4 regions of the Cereibacter azotoformans genome follow, and region 1 is predicted to be linked to each of the others. Evidence: riboswitches for the same ligand, from Rfam matches in the RefSeq annotation. Region 1 holds a riboswitch; each other region holds the start of a gene.
The links. Region 1 has a riboswitch for cobalamin ahead of LV780_RS20975 (cysteine-rich small domain-containing protein). Riboswitches for the same ligand answer to the same signal wherever they lie in the genome.

Region 1 (7,314 bases):
CATCCGCACGACGGGACGGTGGTGACGGCGCGGGCGGATCAGGTCGGGGGCACCGACATGAGCGGGAACGTTCGCATCATGACGGATGGCGAGCAGCGACAGCGTGCCTCCGAAGAGGCGCGCGGTCGCAAGGATGTCGGGGGCTCAAGGCGAAGCGAAGATACCCGGCCGGATCGGCGTAAAACGGCCGGTATGGCGAATGTCTCTGCCGCCCGCCCCGTCAGGGCAGTTGTCACCGGTTCTGGATCTGGAAGTGTATCCTGAGGCGGGCGGGACAGGACGACGGGTTTGGCTTACTCACGGGAACGAAAGGCGGCGGTTCTTACGAAGATGCTGCCGCCGAACAACATGCCCCTGGGCCAGTTGGCCAAGGAGGACGGGATCAGTGTCGCGACGCTCGCCAAGTGGCGGGCGGAGGCTCGGGCGAAGGGCCAGCTCCTGCCGGATGCGAACGCCGGGCCTGAGGGCTGGACCTCCCAGGACAAGCTGGCGGCGGTGATCGAGACCGCTTCGATGAACGAGGCGGAGCTGGCTGAGTACTGCCGCCGCCGTGGCATCTACCCCGAGCACTCGCTGTCTGGCGCGAAGCCTGCGCGCGCGCCAACGACTGGGAGCGGGCAGCCGCGAGCCGGATCGCCCGCGAGACGCGCGACGACAAGAAACGGATCCAGCAGCTGGAGCGTGAGTTGGCGCGCAAGGAGAAGGCGCTGGCCGAGGCGGCCGCGCTGATGATCCTGCGAAAAAAGGTCGAGGCGATCTGGGACCGCAGGGAGGGCGAGGACGAATGACCTCAGCCCCGGATCGCCAGGAGATTGCCGCCCTCGTCGCTGCCGCCACGGAGGCCGGGGCCCGGCCCTCGGCCGCCTGCGCCGCAGCGGGCCTCAGCCCGCGCACCCTGCGCCGCTGGCAGGGCCCCGACGGCGGGATCCGCGAGGATCGCCGCCCCTCTGCCGACCGCCCGGCGCCGGCCAACAAGCTCACCGAGGAGGAGGGCGACCGGATCGTGGCGACCTGCGCCACGCCGGAATTCGCGAGCCTTCCGCCGAGCCAGATCGTGCCCCGGCTGGCCGACCGAAACATCTGGATCGCCTCGGAATCCAGCTTCTACAGGGTGTTGCGCGAGCGCGGGCAGAACCATCGCCGTGGCCGCGCCCGCCCCGCTGCGCGCCGGAAACCACCGACGAGCTTCGAGGCGAAGGGGCCGTGCCAGGTGTGGAGTTGGGATATAACGTGGCTTCCAGAGCCGATCGCGGGGACCTTCTTCTACCTCTACCTCATCGTCGACATCTTCAGCCGCAAGATCGTCGGCTGGGAGGTCCACGACCGCGAGACCTCGGAGTTCGCCGCACAGGTCCTGAAACGTGCGGTCTGGTTCGAGAAGTGCCTGACCAGCCCGCTCGTACTCCACGCGGATAATGGCAGCCCGATGAAGGGCGCGACCATGAAGGTGACGATGGAGCGGCTGGGCGTCATCGCGTCCTTCAGCCGGCCGCGGGTGTCGAACGACAATCCCTTCTCCGAGGCGCTGTTCCGGACCTGCAAGTACACACCCCGCTGGCCGACCCGGGGCTTCGCGACGATCGACGAGGCGCGGGCCTGGGTCCAGAGTTTCGTCCGCTGGTACAACACCGAGCACCGTCACAGCGCGATCCGCTTCGTCACCCCCGACCAGCGCCACCGCGGCGAGGACAAGGCGCTGCTGGCCGAGCGCCGCCGCGTCTACCAGCTGGCCCGCGCCGCACACCCCGAACGCTGGTCAGGCCAGACCCGCAACTGGCAGCCCATCGGCTCGGTCTGGCTGAACCCGGAACGGCCCGATGCCGGGCGCGGAGGCCATGGGTTCGCCGCCGCGCTCCCCCATCAAGCTGGCGGCGGCGGACCCATGGCCGGGTCGGCCGTACAGGCAGCCTGAAAACGAGAGACCGGGACAACTAGCTTGCCTGTGAATGTGGTATTCGCAGCCCTTGGCCGATCGTGTCCCGACGCTTGGTGTGGTGTAAGAGTGCCGACCCTCGGAGAGGTTCGAGCCTGATCAGGCAGCCACGGCGGGCAGCCTGACGGTTGGATTGTCGGCGACGCGGGCGAGCGTTTCAAGGCTCATGTATCTGCGGGCGACGGCCCATTCGTCGTTGGTCTCCAGCATCAGCGCACCGACCAGTCGGATGATGGCCTCGTCGTTGGGAAGTTAGGAGGATCAGAAATGCTTCCAGTGGAAGGATTTCCCGACCAACGCCGATGACATCGGCCCGGCGCTTGATCTCGCGGTTCACCCGCTCAAGGGGATTTGTCGAAGCGATCTGGGTCCAGTGCTCGCGCGGAAAGTCCATGTAGGCCAGCACGTCGTCCCGCGAAGCGTCCATCATGGCGGCAAGCTTGGGCTGCTTCTCGCGAAGAGCGTCAGCCACGACCGCCCATTGTGCCTCGGCATCAGCCTTGGTTTCCTGGGCGAAGATCGTCTTCAGCATGGCCGCCACCGCCGTGCGCTGCTTGGTGGGCGCGTGGGCGAGTGCGTTCCTCATCCAGTGGATGCGGCACCGCTGATGGGTGGCGTTGAAGACGCGGCGAGGTGAGGAGGATCAGGCGACCGTCCGGTGGACGGTCGACCCGACGAACGCGCGCAAGCCCTTGTGGTCGTCGGCGATCACCAGCTTCACTCCGCGCAGACCGCGGTCGGCGAGGCTGCGCAGAAACTCGGTCCAGAACGTCTCGGCCTCCGAGGAGCCGGTGGTCACGCCCAGCACCTCGCGCTTGCCATCCTCGTTCACCGCCACGGCGATTATAACGGCACGGCTGACGATCCGCCCGCCCTCGCGCACCTTCACATAGGTCGCGTCGAGCCAGAGATAGGGCCATGCGCCCTCGAGCGGCCGGGAGAGGAACGCGTTCACCCGCTCGTCGATCTCGCTGCAAAGCCGGCTGACCTGGCTCTTGGACATGCCGCCCGCGCCCATGGCCTTGACGAGGTCGTCCACCGACCGCGTCGAGACGCCATGGACATCGTTCGTCGGGCGGTCCTTCCACTGGAAGGCCCGCTGATCCTCCTCACCCTGGAACACCGCCACCAAGGCCTTCTCGGCCGTCCGGCGCGGCTCCAGGAAGCTGGGCAGGTAGCTTCCCTTCCGAAGCTTCGGGATCTCCAGCGCGATCCGGCCCGCCCTCGTGTCCCAATCCCGTTCCCGGTAGCCGTTGCGCTGCGCCTCCCGCAGCGGTGAGCGAGCACCCTTGGCGGCGCCGGTGCGCAACTCCACCTCCAGTTCCATGATCCGGTCGGCCGCGAAGGCCAGCATCTCGCGGACAAGGTCCGTATCGGCCTGCTTTTCAATCAACTCCAGCAGCGCCATTCTGTCGTCGGTCATCGTTCGGCGGCTTACGCGGCGCCACTGGCGCCACGGTCCGCCTCACCCTCGTGGTGGTTCCAGGTCTTGCAACCCGAACCTCTACCGAAGACCGGCGATGGCCCCCACCGGAACCACCGGCCGCGCGCTGCGCTACGCCGAGGGCTCCGCGCCCGGCCTCCTACACCAAGCCTTGGGACACGGCCCCGCGGCCTTGCCCAGGTGGGCGCGCCGCGTTCCCTTTTAATCCTCGGGACACAGCAACGCCCGGGTGAACCGATCACGCACCTGTCATCCCCGAGCAGCGCGCAGGCTGTCAACCGGAAAGCGAAGGCGTCGAGGCCCCGGTTGACAGAACCGGCCCCCCGCCGCATCGTCGCGGTGCCCTGGTTCCCGCGGTGATCCCGCGGGCGAAGAGGGAAGCCGGTGCAACTCCGGCGCTGCCCCCGCAACTGTGAGCGGCGAGCCATCTGCCATGCCACTGGCCCCATGGGCCGGGAAGGGGCAGCCGGCGTCCGAGCCGCGAGCCAGGAGACCTGCCGGGCCTTGACGACCATCCCGGGCGGCGGGCCCGGAGGCATGGGCCCGTGCGCTCGCGCCGGGATCAGCCACCCTTCCGCCTTCCGGTCAAGCGACCGAAGGAGTGGCCATGGAGCCGAAAGACACAACCCTGAGGCCTTCAAGGGCTTCACCAACCGCGACTGCCCGTTCCTGCCCTGCCATCCGGGGGTGAAGCGCGCGTTCAACTGCCTGTTCTGCTACTGCCCGCTGATCGCCTACGACTGCCCCGGGCCGTATGAGATCTATACCGACCGCAACGGGCTGGTGCGCAAGGACTGCTCGGCCTGTACCCTGCCGCATGACGGCTACCAGCAGTCGTGGAACTTTATCCAGAAGTGGCTGGAATTCCCGCAGCCCTGGTCGGGCCAGCCGCAGACCGACCCGCCGACACCGCGGCCCCGTCCGGCCGAGGGTGCGACCGAGGCCGTGGCCGAGGCACATCGCCGCCACCGCGAGGGCTGACGCCGCGAGGTGCGCCGGGTATGCCGCGGCCGAAGCGCCCCGGTGGCCTAGTGCGCCAGCCTCAGCAGCGCATCGAGATCGAGGTCCGCCTCGATCCCGTCGGCCAGCCGATCAAGCGCGGTCTCTATCCGCGCGGCGTGGTCCCCGGCCGATCCGGCGCCGCCCATGGCCTGAAGCCACCGGGCGCGGAAGGCCCCCGCGCCGAAGATGCCGTGCAGGTAGCTGCCCATCACCCGGCCGTCCGGCGACAGCGCGCCCTCGGGTCGGCCGTCCGGGCTCAGCCACGGGCGGGCGAGGCCTGCGCCCGTGGTCACCCCCATGTGCATCTCGTAGCCGGTCACCCGCGTTCCGCTGATCGCGTCTGTCGCGGTGATCTCGCAGAGCCGCTTGGCCGGGCCGATCACGGTGTCGATGTCCAGCAGGCCCAGGCCCTCGGTCTCGCCCGGCGGGCCCTCGATCCCGTCGGGGTCCGTGACGCGCCGGCCCAGCATCTGGAAGCCTGCGCAGATCCCGACCACCCGGCCGCCGCGGCGGTGATGGGCGCGGATGTCGATGTCCCAGCCCTCGGCCCGCAAGGCTTCCAGCGCGGCGCGCGTGGATTTCGCGCCCGGCAGGACCACCACGGCGGCCTCGGCGGGCAGCGGATGGCCGGGGCGCACCCAGTGCAGATCCACCCCCGGCTCGGCCGCCAGCGGGTCGAGGTCGCAGGCATTGGCCAGCCGCGGGATCTCGGGCACCGCGATCACCAGACCGCGGCCGGGCTGCCGCGCCTGATCCAGCGCCAGCGAATCCTCGGCCGGAAGGGCGCGGGCGGCCTCGGACCATCGCACGAGACCCAGAACCTGCCAGCCGGTCGCCTGCCGGATGTCGGCGGCAGCGGGTGCGAAGATCGCCGGATCGCCGCGGAACTTGTTCACGATCACCCCTGCCACACGCGCCCGCTCGGCCGCGGTCCACAGGAGATGATGCCCCAGCACCGCCGCCGTGACGCCACCGCGCGAGTCATCGGCCAGCAGCACCGCCGGCAGGTCGGCGGCCGAGGCCAGCCCCATGTTCGAGATGTCCTGCGGGCGCAGATAGCGCTCGGCCCCGCTGCCCGCGCCCTCGATCAGCACCAGATCGCGGCCCTCGCAGAGCCGGTTCAGGCTTTCCACCACCCGCGGCAACAGGGCGGGCTTCAGCCGCTGGTAGTCGGCCGCGGAAAGCCGCCCCTCGACCCGGCCCTGCACCACCAGCTGCGCGGTCACGTCGCTGTCGGGCTTCAGCAGCACCGGGTTCATGTCGGTGGTGGGCGCCAGCCCCGCCGCGCGAGCCTGCAGGGCCTGCGCCCGGCCGATCTCGCCTCCGTCCACGGTCACCGCGGCGTTGTTCGACATGTTCTGCGCCTTGAACGGCGCGACCTGCAGCCCCCGGCGGGCATAGGCGCGGCAGAGGCCCGCCACAGACAGGCTCTTGCCCACGTCCGAGCCGGTGCCGAGCACCATCAGCCGTCGCGCCCTCATCGCGCCAGCGCCAGCAGCGCGTCGAGGTCGAGGGTCGCCTCGACATGGGTCGCCAGCGCGTCCAGCGCCGTCTCGACCTGGCCCGCGTGATCGAGCCCCGAGGCCCGGCCCCCCATCGCCTCCAGCCAGTGCGCGCGGAAGCCGTCGGCGCCGAAGAGCCCGTGGACATAGCTGCCCATCACGCGCCCGTCGGCCGAAACCGCGCCCTCGGCCCGCCCGTCGAGGTCGAGCCACGGCCGGGCAAGGCCGGGGCCGTGCGTCACCCCCATGTGCATCTCATAGCCGGTGACGCGGGCGCCGCTGATCCGGTCGGTCGCCCCGAGCGTCAGAAGCCGCTTCGAACGGCCGATCACCGTCTCGACATCCAGCAGCCCAAGGCCCGGCGTCTCGCCCGGCGGGCCCTCGATGCCATCAGGGTCCGCGACGCTCCGGCCCAGCATCTGGAACCCGGCGCAGATCCCCACCACGCGGCCGCCGCGGCGGTGATGGGCGCGGATGTCGATGTCCCAGCCGTTCGCCACCAGTTCCTGCAGCGCCTGACGGGTGGTCTTGGAGCCCGGGAGCAGCACCACGTCAATTCCCTCGGGGATCGGTTCGCCGGACCGCACCCAGCGCAAATCCACCCCCGGCTCGGACGAGAGCGGGTCGAGATCGTCGAAATTCGCCACGCGGCTGAGTTGCGGCACCGCGATCCGCAGCCCCCCGCCGTCGCTGCGCAGGGGCCGCGCCAGCGCCAGCGCATCCTCGGCCGGCAGCAGCGTCGCGGCATCGAACCAGCGCACCACGCCCAGCAGCGGCCAGCCCGTCTGCGCCGTCATCACCTCGCAGCCCGGCGCATAGAGCGCGAAGTCGCCGCGGAACTTGTTGACGATATAGCCGCGGATGCGCGCGCGTTCCTCCTCGGTGTGCAGCATCCAGCTGCCGACGACCGCCGCCAGCGCGCCGCCGCGGTCGTTGTCGGTCAGCACCACCACCGGCAGGTCGGCCTCGACCGCCAGCAGCATGTTGGCGATGTCCGACCGGCGCAGGTGGACCTCGGTCGCGGCCCCCGCACCCTCGACAATCACCAGGTCGGCCTCGGCCGCCACGCGGGCGAAGCTGTCCATGATGGCGGGCATCATCAGCGGCTTCAGCTCGTGGTAATGCTTCGCCGGCCAGTTCCCCAGCGCGCGGCCGCGCAGCACCACTTGCGAGCCGACCAGCGCCTGCGGCTTCAAGAGCACCGGGTTCATGTGGATGGACGGAGCCACCCCCGCCGCCCGCGCCTGCAGCGCCTGCGCGCGGCCGATCTCGCCGAAGTTCGGCCCGTCCGGTCCCGGCGGCAGGTCGCTGTCGGCGGCGACGGCGGCGTTGTTCGACATGTTCTGCGCCTTGAACGGGGCAACCTTCAGCCCGCGGCGAGCATAGGCGCGGCAGAGCCCCGCCACCAGGAGGCTCTTGCCGACATCCGAACT
Region 2 (7,314 bases), on a different replicon from region 1:
TGCCGGATCAGCCGGTCGGACTTGACGCTCAGAAGCTCGGGATCGCCGGGGCCGAGGCCCGCGCAGATGATGCGGCCCATCATTCCACCCGACAGGCAAGCGCGTTGACAGCCGCAACCGTGATCGCCGACCCGCCGAGGCGGCCTTCGACGATCAGCGACGGGCAGGGCAGGTCTTCCATCAGCGCCTCCTTCGATTCCGCGGCTCCGACAAAGCCCACAGGGCAGCCGATGATGGCCGCGGGCCGCGGGCAGGCCGGATCCTCGAGCATGTTCAGCAGGTGAAAGAGCGCGGTCGGCGCGTTGCCGATCGCCACCACGGCACCCGCGAGATGCGGCCGCCACAGCTCCAGCGCCGCGGCCGATCGGGTGGTGCCCATGGCCCTCGCAAGCTCCGGCACCTCCGCGTCCTGCAGCGTGCAGACCACGCGGTTCCCGGCCGGAAGGCGTGGGCGGGTGATGCCCTCGCTCACCATCCGCGCGTCGCAGAGGATGGGCGCCCCCGCCTCGAGCGCCGCCCGCGCCGCAACCGCCATGCCGGGCGAGAAGCGGACATGCGCCTCGAGCCCCACCATGCCGGCGGCGTGGATCATGCGGACCACCACCACCTCCTCCTCGGGCGTGAAGCGCGCGAGCGCCGCCTCGCTGCGGATCGTGGCAAAGGACTGGCGGTAGATGGCCGCCCCGTCGGTTTCATAGAGATGCGGCATCAGTCTGTCTCCGTGGGAACGCAGGCGAGGAGGGCTGCGATGGAATTGCGGCGCGGCTGCCAGAGGCCGGCCTCGGCCAGCGCGCGGAACCGGTCGCGGAGGGCGGCGAGGGCGGCGGGGTTCTCGCGCGCCATGAAAGCCACCAGATCCTCGCGCATCAGCGTCGCCTCGAAGCAGAGGTCGAAGAGCCCGTCCGGCACCGCGCGGGTGAGATTGGCAAAGCTCGCCAGATGATCGACCGAGGCCGCGATCTCGGCCGCCCCCCGGAAGCCGTGGCGCATCATGCCATCGGCCCAGGCGGGATCGGCGATGCGCGACCGCACGATCCGGGACAGCTCTTCCGTCAGGCTGCGCGCGCGGGGCCGGTCGGGCCGCGTGGCATCAAGGTGATAGAGCGCGGCCTCGCGCCCGAGCCGGGCCAGCGCCGCCGCGAATCCGCCCTCGTGTGCGGCATGATCGTGCGCCATCAGAAGGTCGCTCTCGGCCAGATCCTGCACATGGGCGAAGGCGTCGGCCGCGCGCAGCCGCTCCTCGAGCGCGCCGCGCGCGGGCGTGGCCGCACCATCCGCCCCGATGGCCCAGGACGAGCCCTCGATCCAGGCCTCGCCAGCACTGAGCCGCCCCTCGGGGCTGTAATCGTCGGACCGCACGCCCACGCCGTAAAGGCCGGGCTTCGGCCCGAAGACCCGCGGGCTGCGGCGGAGATAGGGGTTGTCCTCGGGCGCCTCCTCGCGGGCGGCGAGCGCTTCGGCGCCGGTCTCGAAGAGTTGGGCCAGTGTGGGGAAGATGTCGCGGAAGAGGCCCGAGACCCGCAGCGTGACGTCGATGCGCGGCCGCCCGAGCAGCGCAAGCGGCAGGATCTCGACGCCCGAGACCCGCTCGGAGCCCTCGTCCCAGCGGGGGGAGAGGCCCGCCAGATGCAGCGCCATGGCGAATTCCTCGCCCGCCGTCCGCATCGAGGCCGAGCCCCAGAGGTCGATCACCAGCCCCTTCGGCCAGTCGCCCTGATCCTGCAGGTGGCGGCGGAGCAGTTCCTCGGCGAGCTTCACCCCCTGCGCGTGCGCCGCGCGCGAGGGCACGGCGCGCGGATCGACGGAATAGAGGTTGCGGCCCGTGGGCAGCACATCCGTCCGTCCGCGGTGCGGCGAGCCGGAGGGGCCGGCGGCCACCCGGCGCCCGTCGAGGGCGGCCAGAAGCCCCCCGGTCTCGCCCGGTGCCGCGCCATAGAGATGCAGCCCTTCGCCGTAGCGGCTTTCCTTCAGGTCGCAGACGAAGCGGTCGATGCGGGTGATGGCCTCGGCCGGGGTGGCGTCGGGGGGAAGGCCCAGATCCTCCTCGACGCCCGCGGCGCGCGCTTCGTCACGGATGGCGCCGATGAGGCGCCCGCGCCGGGCCGGGTCGAGCCCGTCGGCGGTGGAATATTCGTCGAGAAGCCGTTCCAGACGCACGAGATTGTCGGGCAGCGCACTGTCGCGCAGGGGCGGCGGCATATGGCCGAGAGTCAGTGCCCCGAGCCTGCGCCGTGCCTGCGCCGCCTCGCCCGGATCGTTCACGATGAAGGGATAGATCACCGGCAGCGCGCCGGTCAGCGCCTCGGGCCAGCAGGCGTCCGACAGCGCCACGGCCTTGCCCGGCAGCCATTCGAGCGTGCCATGCGCGCCCATGTGGATCAGCGCATGCACGCCTTCCGCGCGCAGCCAGAGGTAGAAGGCCACATAGGCATGGCGCGGCACACGGGCGAGATCGTGGTAATCGGAATCCCGCGCGGCCAGCTCGCCCCGCTCGGGTTGCAGCGCGAGCAGGAGGTGCCCGCGGCGCAGGGCCGCGAAGCGGAAGGCGCCGTCGCGGCAGTCGGGATCGGTCTCGGGCGCGCCCCACGCTCCCCGAAGCGCGCGTTGCAGGGGTTCCGGCAGGGTCGCGAGCGCGGCCTCGTAGGCGGCGAGCGGCCAGACCTGCCGTTCGGTCAGAAGCCCCTCGGCGAGGTCCGCGCCGGGGGCCGTGGCATAGCCCGCCGCGGCCAGCGCGCCCGCCAGCGCCTCGGCCGAGGCCAGCGCATCGAGGCCCACGGCATGGGCGATCTGGTCGGGCCGGCCGGGATAGGTCGAGAGGACAAGGGCCAGGCGCCGCTCGGGTGCGGGCGTTCGGGCCAGCCGGTGCCAGGCCGCCACCCGGTCGGCCACGGCCGCCACGCGGGCGGGATCGGCGCGGTGGGCGAAACGGGAATATTGAAGGTCCGGGCAGCGTTTGCCGGGCGACTTGAAACTGACGGCGCCCGCGAAGATCCGCCCGTCCACCTCGGGCAGCACCACATGCATCGCGAGATCGGCGGGCGAGAGGCCACGCTCGGCCGCCGCCCAGTCGCGCCGCCGCGCGGTCGAGAGAGCGACCTGAAACACCGGGCAGCCGGGGCCGTCGAGCGGCGAGCCCTCGGAGCCCTTGGCCGAGAAGGCGGTGGCGTTGACGATGGCCGCGGGACCGAGGCGGGCAAGTGCGGCGGCAATCCAGTCGGGCGCGCCCGGCGCCTTCAGCGAAGGCGCGAAGAGGCCGAAGGCGCGGAAGCCCCGTTCGCGAAGCGCGAAAATCAGCGCGTCCACCGGGCCCGTGTCGGCGGCCGTCAGGTAACTGCGGTAGAAGGTGACGACGACGACCGGCGCGCTGTCCGCCTCGGGCTCGGGGATCACGCCGCGGGCGGGGTCATACCAGCCCATGTCGGGCATCCGCTTCTCGCCCGGCACCGGGCCCGCATAGAGCCCCGCCGCCAGCGCCAGTTGCGCCAGCGCCGCCTGCGCCGCCACCGCGCCGCCTGCATCGCAGAGCGCCGACAGCCGCCGCAGCGTCGAGACCGGCAGCGTCGAGAGCGCATCGAGCGCCGGATCCTCGCGCCCGTCCGCGGGCAGGACCGCCAGCGCGATCCCGCGGCGCCGGCAGAGATCCTGCACCTCGGCCAGCCCGTAGCTCCAGTAGCTCTCGCCGCCGATCAGCCGGATCAGGATCGCCTTGGCATGGGCCAGCACCGTCTCGGCGTAGGTGTCGATGGAGAGCGGATGGCGCAGCGCCACGAGGTTCAGAAGCCGGGTCGCGGGCAGGCCGCCCTTCGCCCGGTGCCAGCCCGCCGCGAAGGCCCCGAGATCGCTGTCGGAGAAGGACAGGACCACCAGATCCGCGGGCGTCTGGCCGGGATCGAACGGGGTCGCAGTCTCCTCGAGCCCGTGGCTTTCGCGGAAGACGACATGCATGGCTCAGCCGATCCGTGCCAGAAGATCCTGCCGGATCGCGGCCTCGTCCAGATCGCCGCGCTCGGCGATGACGACGAGGCGGCTTTGCCGCGCGCCGCTCCAGGGCCGGTCGAACTGGTGGCGGACGCGCGCACCCACCGCCTGCACGAGAAGCCGCATCGGCTTGCCCTGAACCGCCACATGGCCCTTCACGCGGAGGACGTTGCGCTCGGTCGCGAGCGCCCGGATCGCCTCGGCCAGACGCTCGGGATCGGCGATCTCGGGCAGATCGACCACGGTCGAGGCGAAATCGTCGTGCTCGTGATCGTCGGCCCCGTCATGGTGCGACGGGCGGGCGGCGAGATCGTCCTCGGCCGCGGCCTCGATCCCGAGGATCACCTGCGGATCGACCGCGCCCTCGGTCACGGCGAGGATCGGGATCGGCCGCGGCGATTCCGCCTCGACCACCGCGCGCGCGGCGGCAAGGCCCGCCTCGCCCGCGAGATCGGCCTTGGTCAGAAGCACGAGGTCGGCACAGGCGAGCTGATCCTCGAACACTTCCGAGAGCGGGGTCTCGTGATCAGCGCCCTCGGCCTGGGCCTGCGCGGCCACGGCGTCGGCATCGGGGGCAAAGCGGCCCGCGGCGACGGCCTCGGCATCGGCCAGAGCGATCACGCCATCGACCGTGATGCGCGAGCGGATGGCGGGCCAGTCGAAGGCCTTCAGGAGCGGCTTCGGCAGCGCAAGGCCCGAGGTCTCGATCAGGATGTGATCGGGGCGCCTGGGCAGCGCCATCAGCGCCTCGATGGTGGGGATGAACTCGTCGGCCACGGTGCAGCAGAGGCAGCCGTTCGCCAGCTCCACGATCGCCTCGTCGGGGCAGTTCTCGTCGGCGCAGGCGCGGATCAGGTCGCCATCGACGCCCACGGTGCCGAACTCGTTGACCAGGACCGCAAGGCGGCGCCCGCCCGGGTTCTGCATCAGGTGCCGGATCAGCGTGGTCTTTCCGGCGCCGAGGAAGCCCGTGATCACCGTGACGGGGATCTTGGCAAGGTCGGTCATGGCATCTCTCCGATGGGGGGAAGGCGGGCAAGCGACTGCTTGCGGAAGATCTCGGGCCGCTCGCGCCAGGGCACGATGCCGTCGGAGGCGCCCGCATAGGCGGCGGCGCCTTCGAGGATCGCGGGTGCGTCGGCCTCTTCGAGGCGACCATAGACATAGCTCCAGCGGCCGGGCGCCGACAAAGCCACGGCGCAGCCCTGCGAACACGCGGACAGGCATTCGACGGGCCGGACGGTGACGCCCTCGGGGGCATCGGCGGCGAGCGCGGCATGAAGCCGCAGGCCCGGCGTGGCATCGCCCTCGGCCACGGGCTGTCCCGCGCGGCAGGTGGTGCAGACGTGAAGCGTCACGGTCATCGGCCGTCCCTTGTCCTGCGGCGGAAAAGGGGCCCGATCCAGGGGAGGGAGGCGGCACAAGGCGGCACCTCGGTCCACCGGCCGCGGAACACCCCGTCCGCCCGTAAGTCTCAGCGCTGGCAGGTCTCCCGGCTTGCGGATGTGGGGCCTTGCGGTCCCGCGGCGGTCCGCCTTCCCGGCCTTTCGGCCAGTGGCATGGACAACCTCTCCGGTCACGGTCGCGGGGGCGGCTGCCTCTGGGGCATTCCCTCTTCGCCTGTCGCTTGCGGACAGGAACCAGCGCGGCGGCAGTGGTGAGCGAAAGGGCCGCCCTTGTCAAGCCGACGCGGAGGGCCGGGACGAGAGGACGCGGGACGGCTTCACAAGCCGCGCCGGTCGCGGCAGAAGGGCGGACGTAAAGGACGCACCCATGACGCGACTGCATGATCTCTGGCTGGCGCCGCACCGGCCGCTCTTTCTGGGCGCGGGGCTCTGGGCGCTTGCGGCGCTGGTCTGGTGGCAGTGGGGAGAGGCTCTGGGCCTTGCCGCGCCGGTTCTGGGCACATGGGGCCTCTGGCACGGGCATGAGATGCTCTTCGGGCTCGGCTCGGCGGCGGTCGGCGGCTATTTCCTGACCGCGGCGCAAGGATGGCGCGGGTCGGACCCGCTGTCGGGGCGGCCGCTGATGGCGCTGGTCGCGCTCTGGCTGCTGGCGCGGGTGGCGCTGGTGCTGGCGGGACTTTGGCCCGCGGCGCCGATCTGGCTGATCCAGCCCGCGGCTTGCGCCTATTTCCTTGCGCTGGCCGGGATGCTGCTGCGCGAGGCGCTGCTGGCCAGGCGCTGGACCAAGATCGGCTTCGGGGCAGGGGTCCTGGCCTACGGGCTGGCCGAGACGCTCTATCTGCGGGCCGCGCTCACGGATGGTTTGCCCGACGCGGCCACCATGGTGCGCGTGGGCTGGATGTTCTTCGCGCTCAAGATCTCGATCATCGGCGGGCGGATGGTGCCGGCCTTCACGCTGAACTGGCTGCGGCAGGTTCAAAGCCCGGCGCCCGACCCCGCACCGCGACCCGTCCTTGGCTGGTGCGCGCTGGGGTTGCTCTGGCTTGCGCTGGCGCTGGCCTTCCTGGGCGAGGAGACGGTCTCGGCCCTCTGCCTCGTCGGCGCGGGGATCGCGCAGGGCCTGCGCCTTGCGGGCTGGCGCGGCTGGCGGGTGCGGGCGAACCGGCTTCTGCTGCTCCTCCACATCACCTTTGGCTGGCTGGCGGCGGGGCTCGTCCTCGTGGGACTCGCGCGGCTGAACCTGGTGCCCATCGCCGAGATGGACGCGCTTCACGCATTGACCATGGGGGCGATGTCGGGAATGATCCTCTCGCTGGCCTCGCGGGCCGCAGCCCCCCGCGACGGAGGCCCGCTGCGGGCGCGGCCGACGATGCTTCTGGCTTTCGCGCTGGTCTGGTCGGCCGCGCTCCTGCGCCTTTCGGCGCCCGTGATCGCCGGCTTCGATGCTGTCCCTGTAGCCGCGATGCTCTGGTGCGCGGGCTGGATATCCTTCCTCGCGGGCTACCTGCCCACCGTCGTCGGGCCCCTTGCCCGACCCGTCTTCTCCGGCCCGCGCGCGGCAGCGCCGCAGGTCGTCCAGATCAGGATGCCAAGATGACCGACATGAACCAGCGCCACGCCGAGAAGAAGGCCCGCATCAAGGAAGCGCGCGACCGGATGATGGCCGCCAAGACAGGCGAGAAGGGCCTGATCATCGTCCATACCGGGACGGGCAAGGGCAAATCCTCGGCCGGATTCGGAATGATCCTGCGCTGCATCGCCCACGGGATGCCCTGCGCGGTGGTCCAGTTCATCAAGGGCGCGTGGGACACGGGCGAGCGGCGGCTGCTGACGACGCACTTTGGCGACCTCTGCCAGTTCCATGCGATGGGCGAGGGCTTCACCTGGGAGACGCAGGACCGCGAGCGCGACATCGCCGCGGCCCGTGCCG
Region 3 (7,314 bases), on a different replicon from region 1:
GAAACTCGAGGGTCTGAGATCCGCGACACGTTTCTGGCGAAAATGGCCGAGACGTTCGATGCCCAGGCGGTCGAGCGCAAGGCCCGGTGCTGGGACTGGATCTTCAACCCGCCGCTCGGACCCGAGGCTCCGGCGGTCAGCGTGCTGACGGCCTGGCGGGAGGATCGGTTCGTCGGCGGCAGCATCACGGGGGTCAGCGCCTACATGCTGCGCGGCGAGACATGCTATTTCCTCTCGCCGTACGGCACGAACATCGACCCGAAGGAGCGCGGACTGGGGATCAGTCTGATCAAGGCGTTCTATACGGGTCCCCACCGTCGCATTGGCATCCCGATCGATGAGCGGTTCGCCCGCGTGAACGAGAAGTACGGCGCGCACAGCAGGCCGCGGGTGCAGCTTTTTGCCCCGCTGCGGGCCGGCAGCGCCCTGACGCGTCGCAAGCCCGCTGCGGCGCCGGTGACCCGTCTGGGAAATGCCGTCTGGTCCGCCTGGCGCGGCATCTCGAGCCTTGCCGGCCCCCGGCTCAAGCGGGGGGAAACCGTTACGGACGCTCAGGATTTCGGGGCCGAGCATGACGCCTTCTGGCACAAGGCCGCGGCGCATCACCCCTTTATCGAGGTGCGGAATTCGGCCTTCATGACCTGGCGGTTCCGCCACATGCCCATTCAGAGCTACGACATCCTGCAGCTGCGGCGCGAGGGCGAACTGCGCGGCTATGTAGCCGTCGGACACGAGGTGGACCCGCAGCGTGGCACCGCCCAGGTGGCTGATATCCTCACGGTCGATGACGATCCGCGCGATCTCGCCCTGCTGTTTCGTGCAGCGGCCGATCGGCTTGAGGAACTGGGCGCCGAGGTCGCCGCCTTCGGCTGCGTTCCAAACGAGGCGCTGCTGCAGGCGGCGCAGATGGCCGGATTTTCTCGCACCAAACCGACGCGGCCGGCGCAGGTCTATTACGGCTCGCCCGAGGACACGGCATTTCTGGACGAGGATCTGCGCAACCTCTACCTGACTCGCGCAGACCAGGACGAGGATTACTGAAAAGCCGCCCATGCCAGGACGCCGTGGGCATGTCCCGGAAGGATGATTGTTGTTCAGATCGCGCCATGACCTGTGCTGTGACCAACTCCTCCATCTGATGCCAGAGTCCGGCCGAACCAGAGGACCGGACATGAAGAGATCGAGATTCACCGAGGAGCAGATCGTCGCGATCCTGCGGGATCAGGAGAGCGGCGTGAAGACGGCGGAGGTTTGCCGCCGCCACGGGATCAGCAGCGCGACCTTCTGCGCCTGGAAGGCCAAGTTCGGGGGCAGGGAGCCTTCGGAGGCGACGCGGCTGAAGGCTGTGGAGGACGACAACGCCAGGCTGAAGCGGCTGCTTGCCGAGGCCATGCTCGACAACACGGCCTTGAAGGATCTGCGTTCCGGAAAGTGGTGACGCCCGCCGCCAGGCGCGAAGCGGTCGCCCATCTCGAGGAGCGCTACGAGATGAACGCGCGGCGGGCGTGTTCGGTTCTGGGCGCGGACCGGGCTCGGCCTCGTCCCCAGCGAGCACTCCAGCGGCTCCACCACCCGCCGGGGAAGGATCACGAAGGCAGGCAATGCGCTGACCCCGAACGCCCGGCAGGCGAGCGCGATGCTGACCCCCTTCGTCGCCACCGCCTTCTCGGCCAACTCTCGGCGCTGAGCTGACCGCGTCACTTTTTTCCAAGCGCCTCTCGCAGCAGATCGGCCTGCATGCTCAGGTCCGCGAACATGCGCTTCAGGCGCCGGTTCTCGTCCTCCAAGGCCTTCATCTGGCTCATCATGGACGCGTTCATGCCGCCATACCTGGCCCGCCACTTGTAGAACGTCGCGCTGCTGATCCCATGCTCGCGGCATAGCTCGGGCACGGGTATCCCGCCCTCAGCCTGACGCAGCACGCTCATGATCTGGGCCTCGGTGAAACGGCTCTTCTTCATCGGAAGCTCCTCGTCCATCTTGCCGAGAAAATTCTACGGTCCCATCCCCTTGACCCTGGGGACGATTACCGGGGTGATCTCGACCCGCAAACGCACCGATCCCGGCGAGGATTGGCTGGGGCGCATGCTGGCGAAGAAGCCGCTGAAGGTCGTGGCCATCGCATTGGCCAACCGCATGGCGCGACAGGTCTGGGCAATGCTGAGAACAGGCGAAGCCTGGCGGGCGGCCTGAGGGCAGGGAAGCCCGGCCGATAGCGGCCTGATCGAACTGGCGAGGGCAAGGTGAGATGATGGCACACTGACGGAAGCGAGGAGGGATACCCCGTTCGGACCGAAGCGCACCAAGCGCGCGCCATTGACAGGGACCCAATCTTCACGCAAGGGCTCCGCCCGTTCCCGCCTCAAACTGTCCACCGGACAGTTTGCCGCTTCGCGGACCGGCGTTCACTTCATCAGGGCGCGCGGGCAAGCCGCAATCGAGACGCCGAATACATGGCCGCACCCGACCAGTTGCCGAAGACGCCGACCCCCCTTGTCACGCGGGAGCCATCCATACATGGTCCGAGGACAATGGCGAACGCGATCGCCCATGCCCATGTGAAGACGGACAAGGTGGACGCTCCTCGGACGCTAACGGCGCTTGATGAAGACGTTGTCGATGCATCGGCCTTTGCCGCACCGGGGCGAGGCCGGTCGCGGGAAACGCGGTGTCTCGGCCTGCGCGGCGATATATTATAACATACGGTCCGCTCCACCTGACGCCAGAGGAGCCCGTGATGACCGACACCCGCCTTCCCGTAACCGTGCTCTCCGGCTTTCTCGGCGCCGGCAAGACCACGCTTCTGAACCACGTCCTGGCCAACCGCGAGGGGCTGCGCGTCGCTGTCATCGTCAACGACATGTCCGAGGTGAACATCGACGCCGATCTGATCCGCGCCGGCGGCAGCCTCTCGCGCGGCGAGGAACGCCTGATCGAACTGACCAACGGCTGCATCTGCTGCACCTTGCGCGACGATCTGCTGAGCGAGGTGCGCCGATTGGCCGAGGAGGGGCGCTTCGACTACCTCCTGATCGAATCCACCGGGGTTTCCGAGCCGCTGCCCGTCGCCGCCACATTCGAGTTCCGCGACGAGGAGGGCAGGTCGCTCTCGGACGTCGCCCGGCTCGACACGATGGTGACGGTGGTCGATGCCGCGAACCTCACCCGCGACTTCTCGGCGCAGGATTTCCTGAAGGATCGCGGCGCGGCGCTGGGGGATGAGGACGACCGCAGCCTTGTCCAGCTTCTGACCGAGCAGATCGAGTTCGCCGACGTGATCGTGCTGAACAAGGTCTCCACCGCGACGCCCGACCAACTGGCCACGGCGCGTGCAATCCTGCGGGCGCTGAATGCCGATGCGGCGATCGTCGAAACCGACCACAGCCGGGTCGATCCGCGCGCGATCATCGGCACGGGGCGCTTCAGCTTCGAGGCCGCCCACCGCCACCCGACCTGGGTCAGAGAGCTTTACGGCTTTGCCGACCACGTCCCCGAGGATGCGGAATATGGCATCACCAGCTTTGTTTACCGCGCCGAGCGGCCCTTTGATCCCGCAAGGATCGCCGAGTTCTTCGACACGCCGCTGCCCGGCGTGATCCGCGCCAAGGGCCATTTCTGGATCGCGACGCGGCCCGACTGGGCAGGCGAATTCTCGGTGGCGGGGCCGATGGTCGAGGTGAAGGCGCTCGGCCTCTGGTGGGCCGCCGTGCCCGAGGCGCACTGGCCGCCCGAGGCGCGCGAGCGGATGGCCGCGCGCGTGGCGGGCGAGTTCGGCGACCGCCGGCAGGAGATGGTCTTCATCGGCATGCTAGGTGAGATGAACCGGGCGCGGATCTCCGCCATGCTCGACCGCTGCCTCGTGCCCGAAACCCGTTTCGCCCCCGAGGTCTGGGAGGGACTGGCCGACCCGTTCCCGCGCTGGGGCCGCGCGGCATGAGGCGCAACCTGAGAACCGCGCTGCGGCTGCGAGGGCGCGAGAATGCGATGCTGGCCCATGACCGGCTGCCGCCCGCGGCCCGGATCTGGGTGACGCAGGCGGTGCTGCCGTGGTGGGCGGCCTCGGTCCGGCGGATCTGGACGCGGGCGCTGGCTGGTTCGGGCGGCGAGGCGGCGGCGCTGGCTGCCCTCGCTGCGGCCGAGGCCGCGACACTGGCCCGAGAAGCGCGCCGCGGACCTTCCGCAGGTTGTTGACAGACCCGGCACTTTCGCCCATCACAGGGACGCTTTGGTTCCCGCGGCAGCACCGCGGGCTAAGAGGGAAGCCGGTGGGAATCCGGCACTGCCCCCGCAACTGTAAGCGGCGAGCCTTGCTTCGAAACCACTGGCCAATGGCCGGGAAGGGAAGCCGGGCGCCCGAGCCGCAAGCCAGGAGACCTGCCAGAGCCACAGAGACGACCACGGGCGGAGGGCCCGGGGGGCGTGTTGCCGCAGCGCCTGCACGCGCACGGCCGACCGTTCCCCGCCCGCCGTTCCCACGACAGGAGAGCCGCCCGGTGCCCCGACGAGACCTTCCCCCTCCGCAGGCCCGCGCCTCGCCCGCGCGGCGCTGAGCCATTCCCCCTGCACATCCAACGGAGTTCCCATGCTGCGCCGCATTACCCTTGCCGCGTGTCTCGTCACGCTTTGCCCGCTGCCCGCGCTCGCCCGCGACGGCATCTTCGACATTGCCGCGCCCTTCGAGATCAAGGGCCCCGACCCGTCACTTTCGGGCGACATCTTCCTGAAGATGGATCTCGCCGAGACCCTGGTGAATGCCGATGCCGAGGGCCGGCTGCTGCCGGGCCTATCCGACCGCTGGGATCAGTCCGACGACCGGCTGAGCTGGCGCTTCCACATCCGCTCCGGCGTGCGCTTCCATGACGGGACGCTTCTCACGGCCGAGGCCGCGGCACAGTCGCTGCGGATTGCGCGCTCGCGCAAGGGGCTGCTGGCGAAGGCCCCCATCGCCGCGATCGAGGCCGAGGGCGACGAGGTGGTGATCTCGCTGACCGAGCCCTTCGCGCTTGTGGCGACGCTTCAGGCCGAGCTGCCGGTGCTGCCAATCGCCTGGTATCAGCAGACCGCGGCGGTGGCGCGCGGGGTGACGGGCGCGGTCCTCGACCCCTACGAGCGCAGCTTCGGGCTGAAGACGAGGGCTTTCTCCCATTGAGCGGGGCGCTGTCGCAACTGGGCTTCCGGCTGGCGCAGGCTCTGGGTGTCGCGCTGGTGGTGGGGCTTCTCTCCTTTCTGATGATGCAGGCGCTGCCGGGCGATGCCGCCTTCCGCATCGCCGCAGGGCGCTATGGCTATGATCTGGTCACCGCCGAGGCGGCCGCCGGGGTGCGGGCGGAACTCGGCCTGGATCGCGGGCCGCTGGCGGCGTTCCTTGGCTGGATGGCGGATCTGGCACGGCTGAACCTCGGCACCTCGCTCGTGTCGGGCGAGCGGGTGGCAGAGGAGATCGCGCACCAGCTGGGCGCGAGCCTGCACCTGGCGGGGGCGGCCCTGGCGCTGTCGCTGCTGATCGGGCCGCCGCTCGGCCTCTGGGCCGGGCTTCATGCCGGCGGGCGGTTCGACCGGGCGCTCCTGGTGGCCTCGGCCGCCTTCCGCTCGGTGCCGCAGTTCCTGATGGGGCTGGTGCTGATCGTGGTGCTGGCGGTGCAGTTCCGGCTGCTGCCGGCGGCAGGCCACGGGGCGCCCGCGCATTTCGTGCTGCCGACCCTCACGCTGGCGCTGGGGCTGGCGGCCGCCTCGGCCCGGATCACCCGCGACGCGATGGCCCGGATCGAGGCGAGCCCGCAACACGCCTTCGCTCGCTGGAAGGGGCTGTCGGAGCGACAGGTGCTCTGGCGTCACGGGCTGCGCAATGTGGCGGCGCCGGTGCTGACCTTCCTCGGCATGCAGTTCGTGACGCTGGCCGAGGGGGTCGTCGTGGTCGAGACGATCTTCGGCTGGCCCGGCATCGGGCACGCGCTGATCCACGCGGTCCTTCACCGCGACGTGCCGATGGTGCAGGGGACGGCGCTGCTGATGGGGCTGGGCTTCGTTCTGGTCAATGCGCTGACCGACGTGGCCGTGCGCCGGATCGACCCGCGGGGGGTGGGGCAATGAGGGCGCGACAGAGCCTGATCGGCTGGGGCCTGCTGGCGCTGGTGCTGGCCTTCGCCGCGCTGGCGCCGCTGGCCGATGCGGTGGGTCCGCTGCGCCAGAACCTGATGCGCGTGCTGGCGGGGCCGGATGCGCTGGCGCCCTTCGGCTATGACCACCTTGGCCGGTCGATGATCGCGCGGCTGGCGCACGGGCTGCGGCTGTCGCTGATGATCGCGCTGGCCGCGGCGGCGACGGCGGCGGCGGTCGGGATCGCGCTCGGCACGCTGGCCGCCTGCTGGACCGCACCCCGGCCGAGGTCTCGGGAGGTGAACTCCAGCGCCTCGCGATCCTGCGGGCGCTGCTGCTCGATCCGGTGATGCTGTTTGCCGACGCGCCGACATCGCGGCTCGATCCGGTGACCCAGGCCGAGGCGGTGCGGCTCCTGGCCGACCTCGCGCGGGCCGAAGGGCTGGCGCTGCTCTTCGTCAGCCATGACCGCGCGCTGCTCGCCGCCATCTGCGACCGCATCCTGACCCTGCGATGAGCGCAAGGCGAGGCGGGTGCTCGTCAGTCGGCTCAGCTGAGGAACGAGCCCCCTGCTGCGGGCAACCTCGGCTTATCCTGCCAGACGCGGAACAGCTTGCAATGACCGATTTCCGGCCTTTGCCAAAACCGCCATGCTGCTGATGCGAAAGACAGCTCACCGCCCTCCTGCGCATCGCCTCGGGTTGCGCTGCGCCTTGCGCGACCGTCGGCGAAGGGCTGCTCGACCCCATCGCTGCATCGTGCTCGACTGGCCGCTTCGAAGGCCCGCGCCCGGAGGGTCGACCGGCGGCTCAGGGCCGACCTTGCTCTGTCACACGGCTCGAGCGCCACCGAGGTGGCACTGCGCGGCACGGGGGCATCGGGCGAGGGGGCAATGTAACAAGGGGGTGGTGAAATCGATGCTACCTTACAGGAAGCAGAACCCGCTTGCGCAGATTGCAGGACGAACAGGCGGCCACCACGTTCTGCCAGCTTGTCACCCCGCCGCGGGCACGGGGGAGGACATGGTCGAAGGCCGACCGTGTTCTCGAAGAACCGCAACCGGCTGCTGGAGACGGACGTCGCGCAGAAGTTCCTGGCCGCGATCCTCGCCCATCACGAGATCGCACCGCTCCTGTCGGACGAGCACTTTTCCGTCCATGGCACGCTGATTAAGGGTGAGCCTTGGTGCGCCACTGGTTCGAGCACCATGGCGAACGC
Region 4 (7,314 bases), on a different replicon from region 1:
TGGGCGTGCAGGCGATGGCGCGGCGCAACGCCATCGTCCGCCGCCTGCCCGCGATCGAGGCCATCGGGTCGGTCTCGGTGATCTGCACCGACAAGACAGGAACGCTCACCCGAAACGAGATGGTGGTCGCCGCCGCCGAAACACCCGAAGGCGCCTTTGCCATTTCCGGCGAGGGATATGCGCCCGAGGGCCGCATCACGCCCGAGGGGGACCTCGCCCGCCTCGCCCGCGCGGCGCGGCTGTGCAATGACGCGGCCCTCGCGCTCCGCGACGGGATGTGGCTTGTCGAGGGCGATCCGATGGAAGGCGCCCTCCTCGCCTTTGCCCGCAAGGCCGCGGACGCCGCGCCGGGCGCCGTGCGGCACGACGTCATCCCCTTCGACTCGCGGCACCGCTTCATGGCCGTGCTGACCGAAGAGGACGGCGCCCGCCTGATCCATGTGAAGGGCGCGCCCGAGCGTGTTCTGCGCATGTGCAAGGGCATCGCGCTCGACCATTGGCACGCGCGCGCCGAGGCGATGGCGCATCAGGGTCTGCGGGTCCTGGCCCTCGCCGAGCGGCCGGCGACGGGGGATGCGATCGACCCCCGCGACCTCGAGGGCGGGCTGGAGTTCCTGGGCCTCGTGGGGCTGATCGACCCGCCGCGCCCCGAGGCGATCGCCGCCGTGTCCGACTGTCTTGCGGCCGGGATCCGGGTCAAGATGATCACGGGGGACCACGCCGGCACCGCCGCGGCCATCGCAGCCCGGATCGGGCTGGCCAACCCCTCGCGGGTGCTGACGGGCGCCGATCTCGACCGGCTCGACGAGGCGCAACTGGCGCTCGAGGTGGTGAGCGTGGATGTCTTTGCCCGCACCAGCCCCGAGCACAAGCTGCGCCTCGTGACCGCGCTGCAGGCCTCGGGCCTGTCGGTCGCCATGACGGGCGACGGGGTCAACGACGCGCCCGCCCTCAAGCGCGCCGACGCGGGCATCGCGATGGGCCGGAAGGGCTCGGAGGCGGCCAAGGAAGCCGCCGATCTCGTGCTGGCCGACGACAACTTCGCCTCGATCGCCGCGGCCGTGCGGGAAGGCCGCACGGTCTATGACAATCTCAGGAAGGTGATCAGCTGGACCCTTCCCACCAACGCCGGCGAGTCGCTCGTGGTGGTCCTGGCGGTTCTGGCCGGCCTCTCCCTGCCGGTGACGGCGGTCCAGATCCTCTGGATCAACCTGATCACCGCGGTCACTCTGGGGCTTGCGCTGGCCTTCGAGCCCACCGAGGCCGGGACGATGTCCCGCCCGCCCCGGCGGCGCGACATGCCGATCCTGACGAGCGGTCTGGTCTGGCATGTGGTGCTGGTGGCTTTCCTGTTCCTCGCGGCGGTGTTCGGCATCTTCAGCTATGCCATCGACCGCGGCTATCCGCTCGCCCTGGCGCAGACGATGGCGATGAACACGCTCGTGGTGCTCGAGATCTTCCATCTCTTCTTCATCCGCAACATCCACGGCACCTCGCTGACATGGGCGGCGGTGCGGGGGACCCGCGTGGTCTGGATCGTCGTCGTGGCGGTGACGGCGGCGCAGCTTGCCGTCACCTACCTGCCGTTCCTGCAGCGCATTCTGGGCACCGAGGCGGTTCCGATCGCCGATGGGCTTCTGATCATCGCCATGGGCGCGGTGTTCTTCGCCCTGATCGAGATCGAGAAGCAGATCCGGCTCGGCCTCACCCGGAGCGACAGCCGCAGGACCGCGTGACGCCTCACGGCCGCCGGCCGAGGGATCGGCCGGCGGTGTCCCTCAGAGCGCGCGGTCGGCCTGCCAGCCTTCCTCCATCAGCAGATCGTCCAGCGGCAGCCGCTGGCGCCAGCCCTTCAGCGCAAGCTCGGGCGCGGCATAGAAGCGATCCACATGACCCACGCAGAGATAGGCCACGATCTTCACCGCCTCGGGGATGCCGAGGATGGAGCGAAGCTCTTCCTCGCGGTAGATGCTGACCCAGCCGACCCCCAGCCCCTCGGCCCGCGCCGCCAGCCAAAGGTTCTGGACGGCGCAGACCGTGGAATAGAGGTCCATCTCGGGATTGTGGGTGCGCCCGAGCACCACCTCTCCGCAGCGGTTGCGGTCGCAGGTCACGCAGATGTTCAGCGGCGCCTTGAGGATCCCCTCGAGCTTGAGCGAGCGGTAGGTGTCGCGCTTCTCCTCCGGGAACAGCTCGGCGGCCTCGTCATTGGCGCGGCGGAAGGCGGCGTGCACCTCGGCGCGACGGGCGGCGTCGCGGATCAGGATGAAGTTCCAGGGCTGCATGAAGCCGACCGAGGGCGCGAGATGCGCCGCCTCGAGCACGCGCCGGAGCGCCGCCGGATCGACCGGATCGGGCAGGAACTCGTCCCGGACGTCGCGGCGCTCGGCGATGATGTCGTGGAGGGCCTGGCGTTCCGCCTCGGTGAAGCGGCGGGCAGGAAGGGGTTGCGGAAGGGGTGAAGCCGACATGGATCGGATCCTCTGGTCATGACGATCCCGCCGCCGTCCACGCGGCAGGAACCTCTTTGTCAGGCCGGTCTTCTGACTCCGGTTCACCTGCCCCGGGCGCCTTCCCGGCGAACCGGTGGCATCCTGCCCAAGGCATCCCCGTCACAGCGGCGGGCCCGCGCCGGAGTCGCACCGGCTTCCCGATTCTCCGCCCGCGGGCGGCACCTGACGCAGTAGCTGAGACCAGATCGGGCGCGGAAGTGCAACCTGCCCCGAACAGACCGGAGGCATGCCGAACGACGGACGAAGTCGCACCCGCCCGAGGGCCGCACCAGATGGACCGCGAGGGCCGCTCCCGTCTCGCCCGCACTCCGGCCTGCCACCTTCGGGGGCCCGGATCGCGCAGCCAGGCGCATCTTCCGGTGCATCTGTACCGCGGAGACGCACAATCGCATCCGGCCAGCGACACTTGCACCGCAGATCCGGTCGACGCGCCTGATCCGATGACGGTTTCCCATCCCCGCCGACTCGGCCAGGGTGGGACCATCCCCTTGCCGATCAGAAGGATCGGAATTTCTCACAAGGGGATTGGACATGAAAACGCTCTTCCTTTCGGCTGTTGCCCTGAGCCTTCTCGCCGTCGGCGCCGCCGGTGCCGGAAACCTGTCGGTCACCGAGCAGAGGGGGGGCTTCAATGGCTCGATGACCTCGCAAGGTGGGGACTGGAACCGCTCGTACTCGGGGCAGCTTGGGGGAGGGAACTCCAGCACGACGATGCAGCGCGGCTTCAACAACCTGTCCGAGACGATGCAGCGCGGCATCGGCAACAATTCGTTCACCGGCCAGAAGGGCTTCGGCAACGGGTCGATGACGAACCAGTCCGGCGTCAGGGGCCATATGTCCGAAACCTATCAGTCGGGCGTGGGCAACGTGTCGATCACGGATCAGCATGACTGAACATGAGCAGCCGGCGGCCCCGGAAGGGGCCGCCGCGAACCTCAGTCCTGAACGGGGAAATGCCATGCTCAGATTCATGATGATGACGTCGGCCCTGATCCTGACACCTGCGCTCCTTGCCGCGCAGGAGATGCCGTCGGGCGACAGATCCTGGGGCGACAGGTCCTGGGGCGACAGGTCCTGGGGCAACCGCGCCTCGACCACGCAGATCGGGTCGAACAACAGCTCCACCATCTCGCAAAGCGGCAAGGGCAATGTCGCCATCAGCGTTCAGAGCGGAGACGGCCACGTCCGCTCGATCACCCAGCAGGGCAATTTCCAGGGTTTCGCCGGCCTTCAGGTCTCAAGCCGCTTCGAGCGGGCGGCCGGGACCGAGTCCCGCACGGGTGGCAACGCGCGATCGAGCGTCACGGTCGAGTTCGACACGGTGCCGAAATGACCCTTCGGTTCCCTCCTGCGGCGGGGCGGCGGATGCTGGCCTCGGGCGCGGCGATCCTGTCCCTGTGCGCAGCCGTGCAGGGCGAGGAGCAACCGTCGGGCGGGGCGGCGGGCGGCTGGATCCGGTGCGAGATCCGCATCACGTCGAACGGCGGCCTGACGGAATATGCGGGGCTGGCCTGGGCGGCGCGACGGGTCGAGGGCGAATATGATCTCACCGTGTCGTCGCGCGGGCCGGGCGGCGTCTCGAACACGGTTCAGCGGGGACGGTTCGTCCTCGAGCCCCACAGGCAAAGCGTCCTGAGCAGGGTTCAGGTCATGGCCGGACGGACAGGCACGGTCCAGGCGCGCCTTTCCATACATTCGAATGGCCGGGAACTGTGCCAGTTCACCTCCTGATGGCGCCGCGCGGTGACCGCAGTCAATGCCGCGGGCCCTGGCTGCGCCCACGATCGAAGCAATGGCGAGTACGGAGGGTTTCATGGAACTCCTGCCACTGCTTCCGGGGCATGTCGGTGACCTTTACGATCGGGCTCTCGACGGCGATCTGATCGCCGGGATCCTTGACCTCCTTGCGGAAGCGACGACGAAGGCCACGGTCCTCGTCATCGGCCAGAATGACGACGCCCCCGCGGGCAATTTCATCCAGCACCGCGGGGGCGATCTGAGTCCCGGGACCCTCGAGCGGCTGCGCCGCAGACCGCCGGAGCCCTGGCTGGAAGGGCGCTGGCAGCAGCCGGTCGGGCGGATCTACCAGGATGAAGCGTCGGACCTGACGCGGAACCGCCCCCCCGACGCGACACCGCCTCCTGAGCTGGACTGCGGCACGGGCGTGGTCCTCAACCGCTCGGGCAAGGCGCAGATCCTTGTCGAGATCCGCTATCCGCGCCGGTCCGATGCCGCCATGCGCAACTCGAGCCGCCGGCTCCTGAGCGCTCAAGTCCCCCATCTCGTGCGTGCGGCGCGGATCGAGGATCTCGCCACGCAAGACCCGATCTGCGATCCCTTCATGGCGGGGCTTCTTGAACTGGTGCCCTTTCCCGCCTTCGTGGTGGATGCGGACCGGCGGGTGGTCAACCTGAACACGCGGGCGGGCGGGCTGTCGCTGCGGCCGGACGGGCTGTTCGTGGGGCCCGGCGATCGGCTGACGGCCTGCAGCCCGGCGACGGATGCGGAACTGGCGTCGCTGGTCCGGCGGCTGGGCGGCGCCAGCCGCCAGCGGACGGGCTTCCTGTCCTTTTCCGGCGAGGGGCTGCCCCGCAAGTTCGTGACGCTGACGCGGCTGCAGAACGCGCCCCTCGGGCGCAAGGCCGCCCCCTACCGCCCCGGCCGTGCCTGGATCGGCATCACCGTTCACGATGCCGGAGAGCCGCTCCTGCTCACCCACGACATCCTCTGGAGGACCTTCGGCCTCTCCGCGCGCGAGTCCGAGCTGGCCATGTCGCTGATCACGGGCGAGACCATCCCGGATCAGGCGCAGCGCCGCAAGATGTCGAAGCAGACGCTGCGCAACCAGATGGTCTCGGTCCTGCGCAAGACGGAGACTTCGCGCCAGTCCCAACTCGTCGCACTGCTGACGCGACTGGCGATTTCGGTACCGGCTTGAGGGGGAAGGACCATGGTCCGCAGGACCGGGGCGGCGGGCGCCGCCGGTTGGTGCATGGCACTCGCGCTGCTGCCGGTGGCCGCCATCGCGGAAGAGCCGGAGGGCCGGGGCGCGAACCTGGCGGAGCGTCTGCGCAACGTCCTGTCCGACGGGGCGCCCCTCCTGCCGGTGACGGCCGGGCCCGCACGGGAGCTGCCCCCTCCGAGGCCATTGTCGGAGTTCCGGCTGGGGCTTGCGGGGGGCGGCTTCAGCGGACGGAGCCTCTCGACCGCCACAGGGCATCCCGAAGCCGGCCGGCCGATGGCGCTGGCGGGGGGGCTGCCCCTTCAGGGCCGCCTGTCCGTGGGGTCGGGCCGCGATGCGCTGGGAAGCTGGGCCCGGGCCCGCATCGAGGCACCCGACGGCACCACCATCGAGAGCGAGGCCTTCTCGCCGGCCGGGCAAGCCGCCATCACGCAGCACGCCTACAGCCCGACCGAGGCGGGTGGTCTCTTCGTGGCGCTCGTCACCGGCCCGCCGGACAGGACCGCCGCTTTCGCCGCGCTGATCGATCCGGGCGGACTTCTCGTCCTGTCGGAGGGCGCGGCGCAGGGGGCCGCGATCCGGCGCTTCGCGTCGGAGGACGTGACGGGGCGGCATTACCGCTTCACCGTCGCGGGCCCCGAGCAGAGCCACGGCCGCTGGACCCTGCTGCCACTCGCCAGCCTCGCGCTGACCGAGCGCCGTCATCAGGCGCGCACGGGCTTTGGCCTCGACATCGCCGAGTCGGTCTCCGGTGCCCGCATCCCCGGGCCGGGATTCCGCACGGACGACCGGCTCGCGGCGTCCGGCGTGGGGCTCGGGACGGGCCTTTCCCTGCGTCGCTCGCTCGGGCAGGGCTGGGGGCTCGGGCTCGAGCTGCTGGCGGGGCTGGGCCTGTCCTGGGCCGACTATACCGGCGCGGGCTCAAGCGGGATTGCGGGCCTTCGGCAGATCCCGCTTGCGGTCGAGCACCAGTCGTGGCGGGGCGTCACGCGCTTCGGGCAGGTCTCGGCGGTGCTCGACCGCGACCTGGGGGGAGGGCGCAGCTTCAGCCTCTTCCTGTCGGGCGAACTGGAGGCCGGCCTTCCCGCGCTGCGCGATACAGGGCCACCCGGCATCCTGCTGGGGCAGACAACGGATGGCGCGCTGAACTACGAAGGCGCAGGCGAACCTCACCGCCGCCGCCGCATCGCTGACGAGAGCCTGCACGACCTCCGCATCGGGCTGTCCTTCGCCTGGCTCTTCTGAGGCGGCCAAGTCTCTCACGATGAGAACAATCAATGACGCGGCCCGCAGGCTGCCGCACAGACGGAGGCACAGCCACGCGCCTTGCGGCGCCAGAGCAGAGGAGGAGAGACGATGGGAGATCCGGACATCCGCCAGGACGTGCTCGACGGACTTGAGTTCGAGCCGAGCCTCAATGCGGCCCATATCGGCGTGTCGGTCGAGAACGGCATCGTGCTTCTGACCGGCCATGTCCGCACCCATGACGAACGCTTGAAGGCCGAGCAGATCGTCACCTCGATCAAGGGGGTGCGCGGGATCGCTCAGGACATCGAGGTGCGGCCGGTGGGCGCCAACGTGACCGCCGACGACGAGATCGCCCGCCGGGTGCTCGACGTGCTGAAGTGGAACGCCTCGGTTCCCGCCGACGCGGTCAAGGTGAAGGTCGCGAAGGGCTGGGTCACGCTGAGCGGTGCGGTGGAGTGGAACTTTCAGCGCGAGGCGGCGGAACATTCAATCCGTGGCATCGCCGGCGTCGTGGGGATCTCGAACGCCATCGAGATCGCGACGAAACTCAGCCCGGCCAATCTGCGTCTGCGCATCGAACAGGCGCTCAAG

Region 2: another riboswitch for cobalamin. It lies ahead of LV780_RS06835 (DUF1636 family protein); the one in region 1 lies ahead of LV780_RS20975 (cysteine-rich small domain-containing protein).
Region 3: another riboswitch for cobalamin. It lies ahead of LV780_RS18780 (ABC transporter substrate-binding protein); the one in region 1 lies ahead of LV780_RS20975 (cysteine-rich small domain-containing protein).
Region 4: another riboswitch for cobalamin. It lies ahead of bluB (5,6-dimethylbenzimidazole synthase); the one in region 1 lies ahead of LV780_RS20975 (cysteine-rich small domain-containing protein).

Annotation. Positions count from the first base shown of each region.
Region 1 is NZ_CP090024.1:24,451-31,764, forward strand. Features, by position in the region: partial or broken gene LV780_RS20965 (IS3 family transposase) at 331-1,819, shown strand; partial or broken gene LV780_RS20970 (IS256 family transposase) at 2,033-3,356, opposite strand; cobalamin riboswitch at 3,706-3,893, shown strand; partial or broken gene LV780_RS20975 (cysteine-rich small domain-containing protein) at 3,985-4,358, shown strand; gene LV780_RS20980 (cobyric acid synthase) at 4,406-5,860, opposite strand; gene LV780_RS20985 (cobyric acid synthase) at 5,857-7,314, opposite strand, start outside.
Region 2 is NZ_CP090021.1:1,359,186-1,366,499, reverse strand. Features, by position in the region: gene LV780_RS06855 (precorrin-2 C(20)-methyltransferase) at 1-80, opposite strand, end outside; gene LV780_RS06850 (precorrin-8X methylmutase) at 80-709, opposite strand; gene cobN (cobaltochelatase subunit CobN) at 709-3,945, opposite strand; gene cobW (cobalamin biosynthesis protein CobW) at 3,949-4,986, opposite strand; gene LV780_RS06835 (DUF1636 family protein) at 4,983-5,342, opposite strand; cobalamin riboswitch at 5,444-5,638, opposite strand; gene LV780_RS06830 (NnrS family protein) at 5,752-6,981, shown strand; gene cobO (cob(I)yrinic acid a,c-diamide adenosyltransferase) at 6,978-7,314, shown strand, end outside.
Region 3 is NZ_CP090022.1:764,461-771,774, forward strand. Features, by position in the region: gene LV780_RS18745 (glycosyltransferase) at 1-17, shown strand, start outside; gene LV780_RS18750 (hypothetical protein) at 1-1,041, shown strand, start outside; partial or broken gene tnpA (IS66 family insertion sequence element accessory protein TnpA) at 1,172-1,548, shown strand; partial or broken gene LV780_RS22130 (transposase) at 1,532-1,603, shown strand; partial or broken gene LV780_RS18760 (transposase) at 1,606-1,961, opposite strand; partial or broken gene LV780_RS22195 (IS110 family transposase) at 2,074-2,193, shown strand; gene LV780_RS18770 (GTP-binding protein) at 2,738-3,937, shown strand; gene LV780_RS18775 (DUF6525 family protein) at 3,934-4,191, shown strand; cobalamin riboswitch at 4,210-4,396, shown strand; gene LV780_RS18780 (ABC transporter substrate-binding protein) at 4,583-5,149, shown strand; gene LV780_RS18785 (ABC transporter permease) at 5,146-6,090, shown strand; partial or broken gene LV780_RS22135 (hypothetical protein) at 6,365-6,418, shown strand; gene LV780_RS18795 (ATP-binding cassette domain-containing protein) at 6,446-6,613, shown strand; partial or broken gene LV780_RS18800 (HNH endonuclease) at 7,041-7,133, opposite strand; partial or broken gene LV780_RS18805 (IS5/IS1182 family transposase) at 7,130-7,314, shown strand, end outside.
Region 4 is NZ_CP090022.1:541,283-548,596, reverse strand. Features, by position in the region: gene LV780_RS17770 (HAD-IC family P-type ATPase) at 1-1,736, shown strand, start outside; gene bluB (5,6-dimethylbenzimidazole synthase) at 1,779-2,471, opposite strand; cobalamin riboswitch at 2,517-2,694, opposite strand; gene LV780_RS17760 (hypothetical protein) at 3,045-3,407, shown strand; gene LV780_RS17755 (curlin repeat-containing protein) at 3,472-3,846, shown strand; gene csgH (curli-like amyloid fiber formation chaperone CsgH) at 3,843-4,244, shown strand; gene LV780_RS17745 (helix-turn-helix transcriptional regulator) at 4,327-5,451, shown strand; gene LV780_RS17740 (hypothetical protein) at 5,464-6,720, shown strand; gene LV780_RS17735 (BON domain-containing protein) at 6,832-7,314, shown strand, end outside.